2 regions of the Staphylococcus coagulans genome follow, and region 1 is predicted to be linked to the other one. Evidence: predicted binding sites of a transcription regulator. Region 1 holds the regulator's gene; the other holds the start of a gene.
What was found. The regulator Rex, encoded in region 1, represses fermentation and respiration genes when NADH is low (regulators of the CRP and FNR family bind a similar motif). The targets are predictions, from matches to a motif close to TTGTGAAATATTTCACAA.

Region 1 (8,543 bases):
GTAGGTAGTTTTGCGGATATTCCGTTATGCCGTGCATTCTTTGATGAGCCAGAAATCCCTAAAGAATTACTTGATTTAGACGAATAAAAAGAGATAGAAAGTGTGTATAAATTGGATATACTCGGTGTAATTCTAATTACTTTATTTCAAGCCTTTGCCTTCGCATCTGTTACAAGTATTATCCAAAAATATAAATATACAAAAAGGGATTACGTTCTTATTTTAATTGGAATAGTAATCCCTTCAGTCATTCTATATTTTATATTTGGAAGAAACAGTTTGCTTTACTTAATATTAGCATTCTTCATTTTTTATTATAAGCGCCTTAAAATAATCGGAGTGCTAACAGTATTAATAACAGTTATAGTATTGATTTTAAGCGACTTTATTAGTTCCTGGGCCTATGCGTATCTTATTAATCACAATATAGATTTTTATAGTGCTAATGCTTTATACGCTTTACTATTCGTTATTTGTTGTTATATATTTACAGTAGTTTTAATGTTTTTATTTAATAAATTTAAATTATCCTGGTTGCATTTAAATAATCTTTATATTTCTGTATTGATTTTATTCTCAACTGCCGTTTTTTATATTTTCTTTTTTATTATCCCTAAATCTGTAACTTCTTTCAATGAGGTAAAAACAGTAGGTATTTTATACTTTATATCATTCTTAATTTTTGCATTTTTAATTGTTATGACAACAATTACGATAGCACGCGAAATTAGTTATAGACACAAAAAACAAGAGGCAGAAGATTATTATAAATACACATTAGAAATGGAAAAAGTTAATAATCGAATGCGTAAGTTCCGTCATGATTACATTAATATTTTAGCAACAATGTCTGAGTACTTGCGTGAAGATGATCTAGAAGGTCTGAAAACGTATTATCATAATAATATTAACCCCCTAAAAGGGCATTTTGAAACAAATTCTTTAAAATTAAATGGGATTGAGAAGTTAAAAGTACGCGAAATTAAAGGCGTTATCACTACTAAAATTTTATCAGCTCAAGAAAATAATATCGAAATTAGTGTTGAAGTTGCTGATGAGATTTCATCTATTAATATGGAAATTATTGATTTGAGTCGTGTTTTAGGTATTATCATGGACAATGCGATCGAAGCTTCATTGACGGTTGAAGACCCAATGATTCAAATTGCATTCATTAAAACAGAGACTTCTGTTTTAATTATTATCATGAATAAAGCACCAAAAAATATGCCAAAATTACATACCCTCTTCCAAGAAGGCTTTTCAACGAAAGGGAAAAATCGTGGTATCGGTTTATCGACTTTGAAAGAAATTACAGATAAAACAGAAAATGTTTTGCTTGATACAACGATTGAAAACCAATATTTTATACAAAAAATTGAAGTCATGAATGATGATGATTAAGGATGTGCGTAACTATGAAAGTATTGATTTGTGAAGACGATCCAAAACAACGTGAACGCATGGTATCCATTATTGAAAACTATATTATGATTGAAGAAAAACCTATGGAAATCGAAATTGCCACAGATAATCCATATGAAGTGTTAGAAGCTTCTAAAAACATGAGTGATATTGGCTGTTATTTTCTAGATATTCAATTAGAATCTGATATTAACGGGATTAAACTTGGAAGTGAGATTCGTAAGCATGACCCTGTTGGTAATATCATTTTTGTAACAAGCCATACTGAATTGACTTATTTGACATTTGTTTACAAAGTTGCAGCGATGGATTTTATTTTTAAAGACGATCCTGAAGAATTACGTACACGAATTGTTGATTGTTTAGAAACTGCATTAAAACGTTTAGATTTATTAACGAAAGATAAAACTGTTGAAACATTAGAACTGAAACGCGGCAGCAATTCTGTTTATGTTCAATATGATGATGTGATGTTTTTTGAATCATCACCTAAATCACATCGTTTGATTGCACATTTAGATAATCGCCAAATCGAATTTTATGGCAATCTCAAAGAGTTAGCGCAAATTGATGATCGCTTTTTTAGATGTCATAACAGTTTTGTACTCAACAGACATAACATAAGTAGTGTGGATTCTAAAGAACGCATTGCATATTTTAAAAATGAAGAGTTTTGTTATGTTTCAGTACGTAATTTAAAGAAAATATAAACAAGCAGGAAAAGAATCACCTGCTTGTTTTTTTATTGGATTGTATTTATTTTTAGATTATTCTTCTGTCATTTCTGTCGCAATATCATATTTAGTCATTTTTAAATAGACTTGCCCCGAATCCGTAACGACCTTAATTTTATTCGATGTTGTTTTCGGGAAAATACGTGAAGTTAACACACGTTCGCCTTCGTTGCAAAAGATTTCGATACTCGATGTATCTACAAAAATACGCAATTGTTTTAACTCTGAGTTTAAACGTGTACTTCTTGATGTCCCTTCTACCGGAAATGGCAGTGCGCCACTATCAAAACGCTCAAGTATGACTTCTTTCGTTGCTGTCTCATAACGAATGACAGTCGATTCATGACTAGAAGCACGTAACTGTAATTCAAAAGCAGAAGATTCGTTTTCTAAAATATCAACGACTAGTTCATACTGGACCCCTTCATAGGGATGGAGCTGTTTAATAAATTTATTAGCGTAGCCTAGCGCTGATTCTTCGTTACTGCGCAACTTTCTCAAATGCATATGTGGTTTTTGTTTCAATATTTGATTTTCAATAGTCAATGTTCGAGGAAGTGTTAGACAGTGTGTCCAACCATCGGCATCTGTTGGGTACTCTACATCAGGTATACCCATCCATCCTATTAAAACGCGTCTCCCCGCTTCATCCTCTATCGTTTGCGGTGCATAAAAATCAAAACCTGCATCTAATTCTTGAAATTCACCATGTTCGAATACGAGTGTTTCAAAATCTAATGTCCCTACGATATAGCCACTTAAATACGTATTTTGATATTGATCAGATTCCACACCTTCAGAGCAGAATAGGAAAATATCTTTTCCATGAATTTGAAAATAGTCTGGTGAAGTCCACATATGTCCAAAACTCTGTAATTGCGTTTTTATTTCACCTTTAAAATGCCAAGGTCCTTCTGGTTGATCTGCGACATACATGAGAAGACAACCTGTTAAATCTTCACGCTGTGCACCAATCACAGCATATAATTGTTCCCCTTTTTTAAATACTTTCGGATCTCCAAACTGCTGTGTATAGCCTTCAGGTGGCGTACTAATTGCCGGCGGAGATAATTTTTCTACTGCTCCATCGTCTTGTACCTTAGCAATAACTTGGCTACTTTTAAGCTCCCAATTCTCATCTCTATGGCTTGCAGTATACATATAATAAAGCGACGACTGATAAGAAAATGCACTGCCGCTATGTATGCCATGACTGTCATATGTCTGGTCAGGACGTAAAACCACACCTTTATCTTTGAAAGTCACTAAGTTATCACTTGTTAGTTGTCTCCAATATTTTAAGCCATCTACTGGCCCTAAAGGAAACCACTGATGTGCGATATAATATTGGCCATTAAAAAAAATTAAACCACTCGGATGACTGAGTAATCCTGTAGGTGGTTGAATATGAAAAATTTGACGATATGGAGAAGACTTTACTTTTTCATGTAATGCTAAAATTTCCTTTTCATCTACTTCCTCATATTTACGATATCGCATTTCGCGACTCCATTGTTCCATATGTATCCTCCTTATCTCATACTGCTGATCATATATGCCACCTGTTGTTACATATAAACCAAACCTTGCGCTTATTTTGATGATTTGCTGTTACTATGATACGACGCGTTAAACACGTTAGAGTTATGTAAAAATAAAAAAGACGCTACGTTTGAGCATCATGATTTTAATTTGCATTGGAAAAGTAAGCTGTCCCCATCTTAGCTCCTCCATATGATCTCAGTAGCTATTTTATCATAAAAATGTTTAAGCATGTCCTAAAATTAAGACCTTAGACTCTTTTATATTGCTTTATCTTAATATTTTAAAATATGATATCGTACAAAAAGCAGCTGAGATATACCTCAACTGCTTTATACCATATAAATTATTCAATTATTATTGAACGTGCTATCATTTACGCCTTTTGAACCGTAATCGTCCAAGACGCATAATCTATTTGTTCAAATTCAGTCACTGGATAGTTTTGCTCTGCTGCCCAATTGGGAATAGCCTCTGTGGCTTGTGTACAGTCAAAGTCAATTTTCAGTTCATCGCCTAGTGCTAATTCCTCCATCTTTTTCTGTGCTTCAATTAAAGGAAATGGACAAACCATGCCCACTGTACCGAGTTCATATAACATTGTGAAGCTCCTTTCGTTTCATTTTTAAATATTAACAGATTGTGGTGATGTATGCGTTTGTTGTTGACGCGCTGCTTTTAAAGGTTTCACAAATAAGAAATGGCTCATAAACCATGTCCCTAAAATCATAGCCACTAAAGCTATCCAACCTTGCCATGACAATGCAGCAGTTGCAACTAAACCATTACCTATTGAGCATCCACCTGCGAGCGCTGCACCAAATCCCATACATGCACCACCAATAACACTATTACGTATTGTTTTAATATCTGGTAAACGCCATTTAAATTCTCTTGAACCACGTGCTGCAATATACGATCCTACAAAAATACCTAAAACGAGGAAAACACCCCAGTCAATGAAAGAAACATTTCCTGTTGTTAAAAAGGCGATTAAGTTCGCAGATGGTGTCGTAATGCCTAGCCCACCTTCTCTTCCTGTTGAAATACTCATTGGCCAAGCGATAAGTGCAATGAAACCTATCGCAATCGCTGCAACAAAAGGATGAAATCGCTTTTCAAATAAAAAGTGACGTACCCCAGTATAGCGTGGTTTTAATTTTGGTATAGCGATTTTTGATTTTGGCTTTTTCAACGTGGTCATAACCAAAAATAGCGTAACACCAGTTAATAAGATTAACCATATCCAACTTGGTACCCCTGTAGATGTCGCCATATCCGCTTCATAAACGGTTTGTTGATTAATTGTATCTTTCAGTGGTAACAGAACGCCATATTTAGAGATTGCTGCAAATAGTGCATACATGAAAAGTGCAATCCAACTGCCAATTAAACCTTCCCCTGCACGATACCATGTCCCAGTGGCACAACCTCCTGCGAGTACAATCCCAATACCAAAAATAAATGATCCAACAATCGTTCCTACAATTGGAAATGTCCCATTATCTATCGTGATAACACCCAATGAAGTTAATATATATAAGCCAATAGCTTGGATATTAATCGCAATAAGCAACGCATAAAACATCTTATTATTTTTTTGAACATACATATCTCTAAAGCCACCCGTCAAACAAAAACGCGTACGTTGCATTACGAAACCAAGTAAACTTCCCACAATCAATCCACTTATCACGGTCCAAATCAATATTCCTACCCCCTATATCCGATTAACATTATAGGTATTATAAAAAATAAGACCTTATTTTTCAAGTACATTTTAAAAATAAATATAAAAACATATATTTTTTCTCAAGTTCATTTGAATACATTTGTATATTTAAACATACATGCTTTAGAACTGACCTATGCGCAATAAAAAAAGAGTATAAAATCTAATATTATCATTAGACTTTTATACTCTCTTCATAGTGCTATGTTTTAATTTACAGTTCATCCAAACAAATCTTTTTGTATGTATGGATAATTTTCATAAAAGGTTAACCATTATAATTTTTCATAAAGAATAATAATGATTGTAATTCCACACCTAAATCAATTTGATGTACTTGTACAGATTGAGGTACGTGCACACGTTTCGGTGTAAAATTAAGTATTCCTTTCACACCTGCATCTACAAGTGCATCGGCCACTTCTTGTGCTACTCTTCCTGGTGTAGCAATAATAATGACTTCTAACGCTTCAGCTTCAACGGTACTTTTTATCTCGTCCATTGATTTTACCGTCACATCACCCACTTGTGTACCAATGATTTCCTCACTGATATCAAAGGCTTCAGTAATGGTCATATCATCGTGAATTGAAAAGTTATAAGTGATTAGTGCCTTACCTAAATTCCCTACGCCAACAATGCCTATTTTGATTTCATCAGAATCGCTTAACTCAGATTTGAAGAATTCCAATAGACTATCAATATTGTAACCATAACCTTTTTTCCCAAGCTCTCCAAAATATGAAAAATCTCGGCGAATTGTTGCAGAATCTATATTTAAGCCTTCACTTATCGCTTTTGAATTCACACGATCTTCACCTTTAGCCTTTAAAATATTGACAAATCGGTAATATAAAGGGAGACGTTTTAAGGTCGCTCTAGGAATTTTATTGCTTTCTTTTCCCATTTTAAAGTCCTCCGTAGTCTTTCTTATGCGTGCACTCATATACATAGTATGTGATAATAATTATAACTTAATTTTATGGTTATGAAAACATTAAGTGCTTGATACATATTGCGTTTATTGTACAATAATTAAGAATGAAAGGAGCATGCCATATGATTTTAATGCAATTAAGTCACGTCACCAAATCGTTTGATGGTGAAGAGATTTTTGAAGACGTCAACTTTGAAGTAAAAACCGGCGAACGAATTGGCATTGTAGGACGTAACGGTGCGGGTAAATCAACATTGATGAAAATCATCGCTGGTGTTGAAAACTATGATTCCGGCCATATCTCTAAAATCAAAGGCTTGAAATTAGGCTATTTGACACAACAAATGACATTAAATACCCAAAACACAGTCTTCGAAGAAATGGCCAAACCGTTTGCGCATGTTCAATCCATCTCAGAGCGTATGAAAGTTGAAACCGATTGGCTTGCAGCTCATGCGGATATGTATGAGTCAGTAGAATATAAAACGCATATTGATCAATATGAAAAGCTCTCAAATGAATTTGAACAGCTTGAAGGCTATCAATATGAAAGTAAAATTAAAACTGTTTTAAATGGACTGGATTTTAGTGAAGCAGATTATCATCGTCCGATTAATGATTTTAGCGGCGGACAAAAAACACGTCTGTCATTAGCACAAATGTTATTAAGCGAACCTGATCTCCTTCTTTTAGATGAGCCGACGAACCATTTAGATATGGCCACAACAGAATGGCTAGAAGATTATTTAAAATATTTCAAAGGCGCTATCGTTATTATTTCACACGACCGATTCTTTTTAGATAAAATCGTAACTCAAATTTACGATGTTTCATTAGGTGAAGTTAAACATTATGTCGGAAATTACGCTAAATTTATCGAATTAAGAGATCAATATTATCAAAAGCGTTTAGCTGAATATGAAAGACAACAAAATGAAATTAAACGTCTTGAAACTTTTGTGGAAAAAAACATTACACGTGCTTCCACGAGTGGTATGGCTAAAAGCCGTAGAAAAGTTTTAGAAAAAATGGAACGCCTTGAAAAGCCGATGTTAGACGCTAGAAGTGCGAACATTCAATTTGATTTTGATCGCAATACTGGAAATGATGTCATGCACATTCAAGATTTAACGATTGGATATGTCTCCCCTATTACGCAACCCATACAATTTGAAATCAACAAAGGGGATCATATCGGTATTATCGGTCCTAATGGGATAGGTAAATCTACTTTAATTAAAACTTTAGCCAAACGCCTTCCACCTTTATCGGGGCAAGTGATTGATGGTGCAAATCTTAAAATTGGCTACTATGATCAAAAACAAGCAGAATTTCGTTCAAACAAAACTATTTTGAATTTTGTGTGGGACCAATATCGTCAAATGCCTGAAAAAGATGTGCGTGCCGTTTTAGGACGCTTTTTATTTACGCAAGATGACGTATTAAAAGTCATCAATGATTTATCAGGCGGTGAAAAAGCACGCTTGCAATTGGCATTACTCATGTTAGAACGTAACAATGTGCTCATATTAGACGAACCGACAAACCACTTAGACATTGATTCTAAAGAGATGTTAGAGCAAGCTTTAAAACATTTCCAAGGGACACTCATTTTTGTTTCGCATGACCGCTATTTTATCAACCAATTGGCGAATCGAATTTTTGATTTAAACGAAAAAGGTGGCACGCTTTATTTAGGGGATTATCAATACTATTTGGAAAAGTTAGAGCAACAACAAGCACTTGCTGCATATGATAACCAACAAAATCAAGCGACGTTAGAAGTAGATTCAAGTACTCAGCCAACGACTTATCAAGATCAAAAGACGCTTCGTCGTGAAAAGCGTAAAATAGAGCGCCAGATTGAAAGTGACGAAAGCCAAATTTCTGAGTTAGAAGACAAGATTGCAGCGATTGATTTACAAATGACAGATGAAGCTGTCATTAATGATTTCGAAAAAACACAATCTCTAGCTGAAGAACGTCAAAAAATCGAACAAGCATTAGAACAAGTGATGACAAACTGGGAAGAATTACAACTTTTGTTAACTGAATATGAAGATTAAATGAAGTAAACCGAGTAAAATTTTCTACTCGGTTTATTTTTTTAATCACCTACTGTTTACATTTCGTCCACATATGAAATAGCATAACACCAACTATCCACAAAGTT
Region 2 (8,543 bases), 680 kb from region 1:
ATCAAAACCAAATCCTGAAATATATATCACTGCTTTAGATTATTTAAAATTAGAAAGCTCAGAAGTCATTGTTATTGAGGATTCCCATTATGGAATAGAAGCATCTAAAAATGCATTTATAAAAACGATTGCTTATAAAGAAGAAAGAATGCCTGTAAATCAAAATAGAGCTGATTATATTTTAAAAGATATGAGTAGCATTTTATCATTTATAAAAAAACATATATATGCGCAAGATAATTGATACATCGACAATAATGGGGCGCCCGGGACAATGCAGTTTGGGTATAGTTGAATTGGGCTGCGTCCCTCATTGGTTTTATGAGGGTTAAGAGTCGTTTACGGATAAAGGTGTAGCGATGTCCCAGGCGCCCCGAATTTTAAATTTGAATAGGTGATGCTGAAAAATCGTTATGCTTCACAATCATAAGCGGCTTGAATGATACCTTTCAGTTCACTGATTAAAGGTTCTTTTGGATTGGCAGTTGTACATTGGTCTTCGTAAGATAATTCAGCCATACGATCAATCGTTGCATTGAGTACTTCTTCTGTCACACCTTGTGATTTTAAGTTCATTTTTATTCCGACTGAATGACCTAACTCATAGACAGCCGTAGCCAGTGCTTCCACAAGTTCTTCTGTTGTATCCCCTTTGAGTCCTAAGAATTTAGCGATGTCTGCATAGTCTGTATCCGCTCTGAAAAATTCGTATTTAGGGAAAAGGGTATGTTTTTGCGGATCTCTAGCATTATAGCGAATAACATGTGGCAATAAGATTGCATTCGTACGTCCGTGTGGAATGTGATATTCTCCACCGATTTTATGTGCAATTGAGTGAGAGATACCTAAAAATGCATTGGCAAATGCCATACCTGCCATTGTTGAAGCGTTATGCATTTTTTCTCTTGAAATTTTATCACCTTTTTCGACAGATGATTTTAAATATTCAAAAGTAAGTTTAATCGCTTGTAAGCTTAAACCTCTTGTATAATCAGATGCCATAACAGATACATAAGATTCAATGGCATGTGTTAAAACGTCCATCCCTGTATCTGCTGTTACACTTTTTGGCACACTCATTACAAATTGTGGGTCAACAATTGCAATGTCTGGTGTAAGCGCATAGTCAGCGAGAGGGTATTTCACATGTGTTTCACTATCTGTGATAACAGCAAATGGTGTCACTTCTGAACCTGTGCCTGAAGTTGTAGGAATACAAATGAATTTTGTGTTTTCAGGTTTTCCAATTTTATACGTACGTTTACGTATGTCTAAGAATTTTTGTTTAGCGCCAAAGAAAGATGTTTCTGGGTGCTCAAAGAACATCCACATTGCTTTCGCAGCATCCATTGCAGAACCCCCACCAAGCGCAATGATTGTATCTGGTTTAAAAGTTGTAATCATATCGAGACCGCTATATACAGTATCTGTAGAAGGGTTCGGTTCAACTTCACTGAATACTTTAATTTGAGGTTCAATTTTTCTACGTCTGAGGACGCCTTCCACTAAAGATGTATAGCCGAATTCCACCATACCTGGGTCACAAATGATCACAACGCGCTCTACTTTATCCATTTCAGCTAAATAAAGAAGTGAATTTTGTTCAAAATAAACTTTTGGTGGCAATTTTACCCATTGCATATTGTTGCGGCGTTTTGAAATCGTTTTAATATTAATTAAGTCTGTTGCAGAAACGTTATGGGAAACTGAGTTTTTACCATATGAACCACAACCTAAAGTTAAGGAAGGAATTAATTCATTATACATATCACCAATACCTCCAGCAGATGATGGTGTATTTACAAGAATACGACAAGCTTTCATTCTAAGACCAAATTTTTCTTGGAGTTGTTCATCTTCAGTATGAATGACAGCTGTATGACCTAAGCCACCTAAATGTAGCATTGCTTCACATAAATCAAAGGCGTGCTCTGTTGAAGTGGCTTTGACCATAGCAAGTACAGGTGAGAGTTTTTCTTTTGATAAAGGATAGTCTTCACCGACACCTTTTAGTTCAGCGATTAACATTTTTGTGCCTTCCGGTACTTTAATTCCAGCCATTTCAGCAATTTTTACAGCTGGACGTCCTACGATGTCAGGGCGCACTGCAGAGCGGTCTTCCTTCATCACAGCTGCTTCTAATTTTTTGAGCTCATTATTTTTCACAAAATAACATTGATGTGCTTCGAATTCTTTTTTAACTTCTTGATAGATGTCTTTATCTACTATTGCGGCTTGTTCTGATGCACAAATCATTCCATTATCAAAAGTTTTAGAACCGATGATATCGTTGACAACACGTTTAATTTTAGCGGATTTTTCAACATAAGCAGGGACGTTACCTGGTCCAACACCTAAAGCAGGTTTACCTGTTGAGTAAGCAGATTTAACCATTCCAGAACCACCTGTAGCCAATACTAATGCGATGCTTTCATGGTTCATTAATTGTTTTGTTGCTTCAACTGATGGATGTTCAATCCATTGAATACAATGTTCAGGTGCGCCGGCACGGATGGCTGCTTCTAAAACAACTTTGGCTGCTGCTTTTGAAGATTGTTGTGCACTTGGGTGGAAAGCGAAGATGATCGGGTTACCTGTTTTAATCGCTATGATTGCTTTAAAGATAGTCGTTGATGTTGGGTTAGTTGTTGGTGTTACCCCACAAATGATGCCGACAGGTTCAGCGACATATGTCAAACCTCTTTGGTCATCTTGATCAATGATACCGACAGTTTGATCATCTTTAATGGAGTTCCAAATATACTCAGATGCATAGAGGTTTTTAATGGCTTTGTCTTCGTATACACCACGTCCTGTTTCTTCACAAGCATGGCGAGCAAGTGCCATATGTTGATCCACCGCAGCCATGCTCATTTCATGAACGATGTGATCAATTTCAGCCTGTGATTTTTTTGAGAGTCCTTCAAGGGCAGCTTGGCCGTTTTGAGCCAGCAGATGAATCATTTCAAAAACATCTGTTTCTTGTTTCTGTTCTTTTACTACTATAGTCATATTGAATACCTCCCACTATATTGTGAATAATTTCACAATCATTATAGTATACTCTTATAAAAAGGTAAAGGTTTTTCATATAAAGAAAATAAATTTTTAATAGAAAATCAGTGAATTATTATTATAATATGTATAGAAAAACGTTAGAATATAAGCACTTTTATTCTTAATTTTATATTTGTTAAAAAACTGTGAATATTTTAAGAGTGTCGATTTATTTATGAGAACGGGCTATGTTACTATTGGTATATAATAATCATTTAAAAAAATAAAAGGAAGATGGTTATGGAAAATAATGTAAAGTATCATAAATTTATTATTCCAATTGTGGTAGGTTTATTGATTTGGGTGTTGATGCCTTTCAAGCCTGATGCAGTGGATCCTCAAGCGTGGTATATGTTGGCGATTTTCGTAGCAACGATTATTGCTTGTATTACACAGCCGATGCCGATTGGCGCTGTTTCAATTATCGGTTTTACACTGATGGTCGCTTGTGGCATTGTTGATATGAAAACGGCTGTGCAAGGGTTTGGCAACAATAGCATTTGGTTGATTGCGATTGCGTTTTTTATTTCAAGGGGTTTTGTGAAAACAGGGCTAGGACAACGAATCGCATTACATTTTGTTAAAATATTTGGTAAGAAAACACTCGGCTTAGCCTATTCATTAGTCGGTGTGGATTTGATTTTGGCACCAGCGACGCCGAGTAATACTGCACGTGCAGGTGGAATTATGTATCCCATCATTAAATCCTTATCGAAATCATTTGGTTCGTCGCCGAAAGATCATACGGAGCGCAAAATGGGGGCTTTTCTTATTTTTACAGAGTTCCAAGGTAATTTGATTACAGCAGCAATGTTTTTAACAGCTATGGCCGGTAACCCATTAGCACAGAATCTTGCAGAGAGTACAGCTAAAGTACAAATTACATGGATGAATTGGTTTTTAGCCGCTTTAGTACCGGGTTTGATTTCTTTAATTGTTGTGCCGTTTATAATTTATAAAATCTATCCCCCAACGATTAAAGAAACACCAAACGCCAAAAGTTGGGCGGAAAAAGAATTAGAAAAAATGGGGAATATCGCATTACAAGAAAAGTTTATGATCGGAATTTTCTTAATTGCGCTTGTTCAGTGGATTATTGGAAGTTTTGTGCATATTGATACAACACTCACTGCTTTTATTGCATTATCTTTATTACTTTTAACAGGTGTGTTGAATTGGAAAGATATTCTTAATGAAACCGGGGCATGGAATACTTTAATATGGTTCTCAGTACTGGTACTTATGGCTGGTCAATTGAATGAATTAGGCTTCATTCCTTGGTTGAGTCATGCGATCGCGCACAGCTTAGGTGGACTCAGTTGGCCGATTGTATTGGTAATTTTAGTCATTTTCTATTTTTATTCACATTATCTATTTGCAAGTGCGACCGCACACGTCAGTGCGATGTACGCAGCGTTATTGGGTGTCGCAATAGCAGCGGGTGCGCCACCATTGTTCAGTGCTTTGATGCTTGGCTTTTTTGGTAACTTACTTGCATCCACAACGCATTATAGTAGTGGGCCTGCACCTATTCTTTTTGCATCAGGCTATGTCAGTCAACAGCGTTGGTGGACGATGAACTTTATATTAAGTATTGTTTATTTTATCATTTGGTTAGGTATTGGCTCGCTTTGGATGAAACTGATTGGCATTATGTAAGTTGAGGCTTACGATACCCATCATACAGCACTTGAAGATGTGTCTTCAGCTGATGCCTCGAGCTTAATGAGCTTGAAAATGAAAATATGCTCTTTTCAAAGTGGACATTGAAAGCATGGAAACTTTGAAAGGAGCATATTTTTTATAGATAAGTGAGCTACAACGCGTGTTTGAAGTTGTGACAACTCATGATGGTTTTATTTTGAGCGTATATCATCAATGCGTCATCTTTTATTATGATTGAACGTCAACGATAAAACCTTGTTGTTGTAAGTCTCGAACGGCATTATCAAGTATTTTTTCGGAATCTGCTGAAATGGTATGCAAATGAATCAAGTCTGTTAATTCTGCTAACATTGTGCCTTGATATTTTGCCATATCCTCAACAAAGGATTGAATGTTTTCAATGGATTCAATCATCAATTCAGCTTGAATCGTACCGTAAATAGGGTGTTCGACAGAGACATTATCAATCATGGCACCATTTTCAACAATGGATGTTAATTCTTTTTCGATTTGCGTGTGGTCATGCTCACACATGATGACACGTTTAAACGGCCTACCTTGAGGTTTATCATTGAAGAAATAACCTTTGCTAGTAGAGTGAATAGGATAATCTTGTGTTTTTAAGTGAGAAATATCTTTAACAATAATTTGTCGAGAAACGTCAAACATTTCACTCAGATCCCCGCCTTTAATGGGTCTATCCGATTGTTTAAGAAGCTCGACTATTTTTTTGCGTCTTTTTTCAGCTGGACTCATTGGTGGGCACCCCTTTAAAAATATGATCAATTTGACTAAAGCACTGATCAATTTCATCGATTGTCGTTTCTTTTGAAAATGAAATTCTAATATATTGATCAGGTTGTAGTTGGTCATGTTGGATTTTATGAATCAGGCCTTGACTCAATAATACCCCATGACCACAGGCTGTTCCAGTGGAAATGCATATATTCCGACTAGACAGTGACTGCATTAACCATTGACCTTCAAAGTGAGGTGTCATTAAACCTAAAATATGGGGTGCTTGCTGTGTGAACGTTAAGACTGTGAAACCAATCATTTCAGCGCGCTGTTTTGCATAGTGGTGGAGACGTTGTAAATGGTCGAAATGCGACGTTAAGGTCAAAGCTTTCGTCAGCGCAAGAATACTAGGCAAGTCTAGTGTACCATTACGTGTTCCCTGTTCATGAAAATAGTGTTGATTTAAAGGACGGACATAAGCATGAGACATGGCGACTACACCGCTCCCTTTTGTCCCATGGAATTTATGCCCAGAAAACGAATAGGAAGTACAGATTTGATCGAGTGATGTGCGTTCAATCTTATGTACGGCTTGAACACCGTCCACATGAAAAGGAATATGGTACTGATGTGCCAGTGTCGCTATCGCTTCAATAGGTAAGATGTAGCCTGTCTCAGAATTCACGTGCTGTGCGATGACTAATAAAGTGTCTTGATTGAGCAACTGTTCGAGCGCAGCGATATTAATTTCAGCTTGGTCGTTTAATGGCATTTGAACGACCGTAATTTGAGGTTCGTATTGCGCAAGTGCAGCCCATATAGAAGGGTGCTCATAAGGGGAGACCACGACGGTCCCTTGTTTGTGTGACGTTAAATAATTTTGTATCGCGATTAAGTTGGCGTGTGAACCGCTTGTCGTAAAAAGTATCTCTTTCGTCGTATTAAAGTAGCGTTGAATATAAGTCCGACATGAATGGAGTGTTTCTTTTATCATTTCTCCGCCAATGTGTAGACTTTCGCTATTAAAGTACATTGAGGCTTGTGCTTCTTGATAGAGCGATAGCACTTCAGAATCAGGTTTAGTTGTCGACGCATTGTCTAAATAAATCATTATTTTTTTCCTCCACTTGCATTTATCGTTTTTTTGTGACAAAATCAGTGCGTATATAAATGTTAACATATATGTATATATTAGTGTAAACAGAGGTGTAAATAAATTGCGTGTTATTATTGTCGGTAGTGGTATTGCAGCTTTATCATTCATACGCGCTTTGAAGTCAGACATTGAAGTGATTTGTGTCACTAAAGACCGTCTGAGTCAAAATAATAGTTACTTTGCACAAGGAGGCATTTGTTTTTCAAAATATGAAGAAGATCAAGGTGAACAGCATGCACGTGATACATTTGAAGCAGGGGCGCAAATGGGAGATCTTCACATGCTTAAAACGGTCATCCAACAAAGTTATCCGCTTATCGAACAGTTGATAGATGAAGGTTTGCCGTTTGATAGAGACGAAATGCAACACTTGCTTTATGGTATGGAAGGCGCACATCAGAAACCTAGAATTTTACATGCTGGTGGGGACCAGACAGGTTATTACATCGCGCAACATATGGTGCATCATTTGAGTCATCCACGTTTCACAATACACGAAGCGATGGAAGTCATCGACCTTGTCAAAAATAGTCATAATGAAGTGTGTGGCGTTTTAGCTATCGATGAAAATCAAATCCAGCGCACGATTGAAGCAGATGCTGTGGTATTTGCATCTGGAGGTGTGAGTAATGTTTTTACAACACATTCGAATGTGTCTGAGAGTGTGGCGACCGGTGCTGTGATTGCTTTACGTCATCAATTGACACTAGAAAGTATGGAGATGATTCAATTTCACCCAACATTGCTAGGGACACCTGATCAAGCTTATGGTCTCGTCTCAGAAGCTGTACGTGGCGCGGGAGGCGTGTTAATCAATGATGAGAATGTTGCATTCATGGATGATATCCACCCTATGAAAAGTTTGGCACCTCGAGATGTGACGAGTCGTGCTATTTTTCAACAACAACAGCAAGGTCACCAATGTTACATCGACATCAGTGAAGTGGCACATTTTGAACAACGTTTCCCTACCATTTTTAAAGCAATTCAACGAGACATGCCTCAAGCATTAGCAGAAAAAAGAATTCCTATTACGCCCGGTGCGCATTATACGGTTGGAGGGATTCAAGCAAATATTCATGGCCAAACGCAAATCGAGAATGTGTTTGTGATTGGGGAAGCCGCTTGTACTAATTTCCATGGTGCGAATCGTTTAGCGAGTAATTCATTGTTAGAAGGCTTAGTCATGGGAGCGAACTGCGCGGAAGTGATTAATCAGCATTTAGTGCATGTAAATTGGGAACCACAAGAACAGGTGTGTCATATTCCAATCATTCAGCGGCAGCATGTGCAAAAAGTACAACAATATAGCTTTGAAGTTTTAGGTGTCGAGCGTGAACAAAAAGCGATGGCACACTATTTGCAAATGATTGAAACGTTATTAGATGATGCACCCCAAACAAGCACAGTCACTCATGAAACATGGCAAAATTACAGTATTCTTAAGTTGTTACAGACGATATGCCATTCCGCATTAAGACGAGAAGAGTCAAGAGGTGTACATTATCGAAAAGATTATCCAGCACGTGAAACAGAATGGCAAGACAAAGTGATAGAAACGAATAGGGGAGGTCAAGAACATGTTGAATCGGTTGTCCGTCAGAGAAAAAATCAATCAATATTACATTGAAGATAACCAACAGGGAGATTTGGCGACGCGCATTTTTGATCGCTATTCAGAAGGCACACTCATGATTAAAGCGAAAGAAGCGGGCATATTTTGTGGAGAAGTCATCATTGCAGAAGCTTTTGCATTACTTGATCCAACGACTGAAGTGGATCAAAAGATTAAAGATGGTGCATCCGTGCAGGTTGGAGAGATTATCGCAGAAATTACAGGCACGATTCCGACGCTTTTAACGATGGAACGTATCGTATTAAATTTGATACAGCGCATGTCTGGGATTGCGACGATGACACAACGCAT

Region 2: a site for Rex is predicted at 3,033-3,050, ahead of adhE (bifunctional acetaldehyde-CoA/alcohol dehydrogenase). Genes of this name have one in related genera too.

What each region holds. Positions count from the first base shown of each region.
Region 1 is NZ_CP092966.1:911,674-920,216, reverse strand. It holds gene agrD (cyclic lactone autoinducer peptide AgrD) at 1-87, shown strand, start outside; gene agrC (quorum-sensing sensor histidine kinase AgrC) at 112-1,404, shown strand; gene agrA (quorum-sensing response regulator AgrA) at 1,419-2,135, shown strand; gene KM149_RS04170 (sucrose-6-phosphate hydrolase) at 2,193-3,680, opposite strand; gene KM149_RS04165 (sulfurtransferase TusA family protein) at 4,078-4,302, opposite strand; gene KM149_RS04160 (YeeE/YedE family protein) at 4,327-5,409, opposite strand; gene KM149_RS04155 (redox-sensing transcriptional repressor Rex) at 5,702-6,340, opposite strand; gene KM149_RS04150 (ABC-F family ATP-binding cassette domain-containing protein) at 6,493-8,436, shown strand.
Region 2 is NZ_CP092966.1:233,988-242,530, forward strand. It holds gene KM149_RS01040 (HAD family hydrolase) at 1-244, shown strand, start outside; gene adhE (bifunctional acetaldehyde-CoA/alcohol dehydrogenase) at 412-3,012, opposite strand; gene KM149_RS01050 (anion permease) at 3,298-4,716, shown strand; gene KM149_RS01055 (transcription repressor NadR) at 4,951-5,478, opposite strand; gene KM149_RS01060 (cysteine desulfurase family protein) at 5,465-6,571, opposite strand; gene KM149_RS01065 (L-aspartate oxidase) at 6,678-8,246, shown strand; gene nadC (carboxylating nicotinate-nucleotide diphosphorylase) at 8,197-8,543, shown strand, end outside.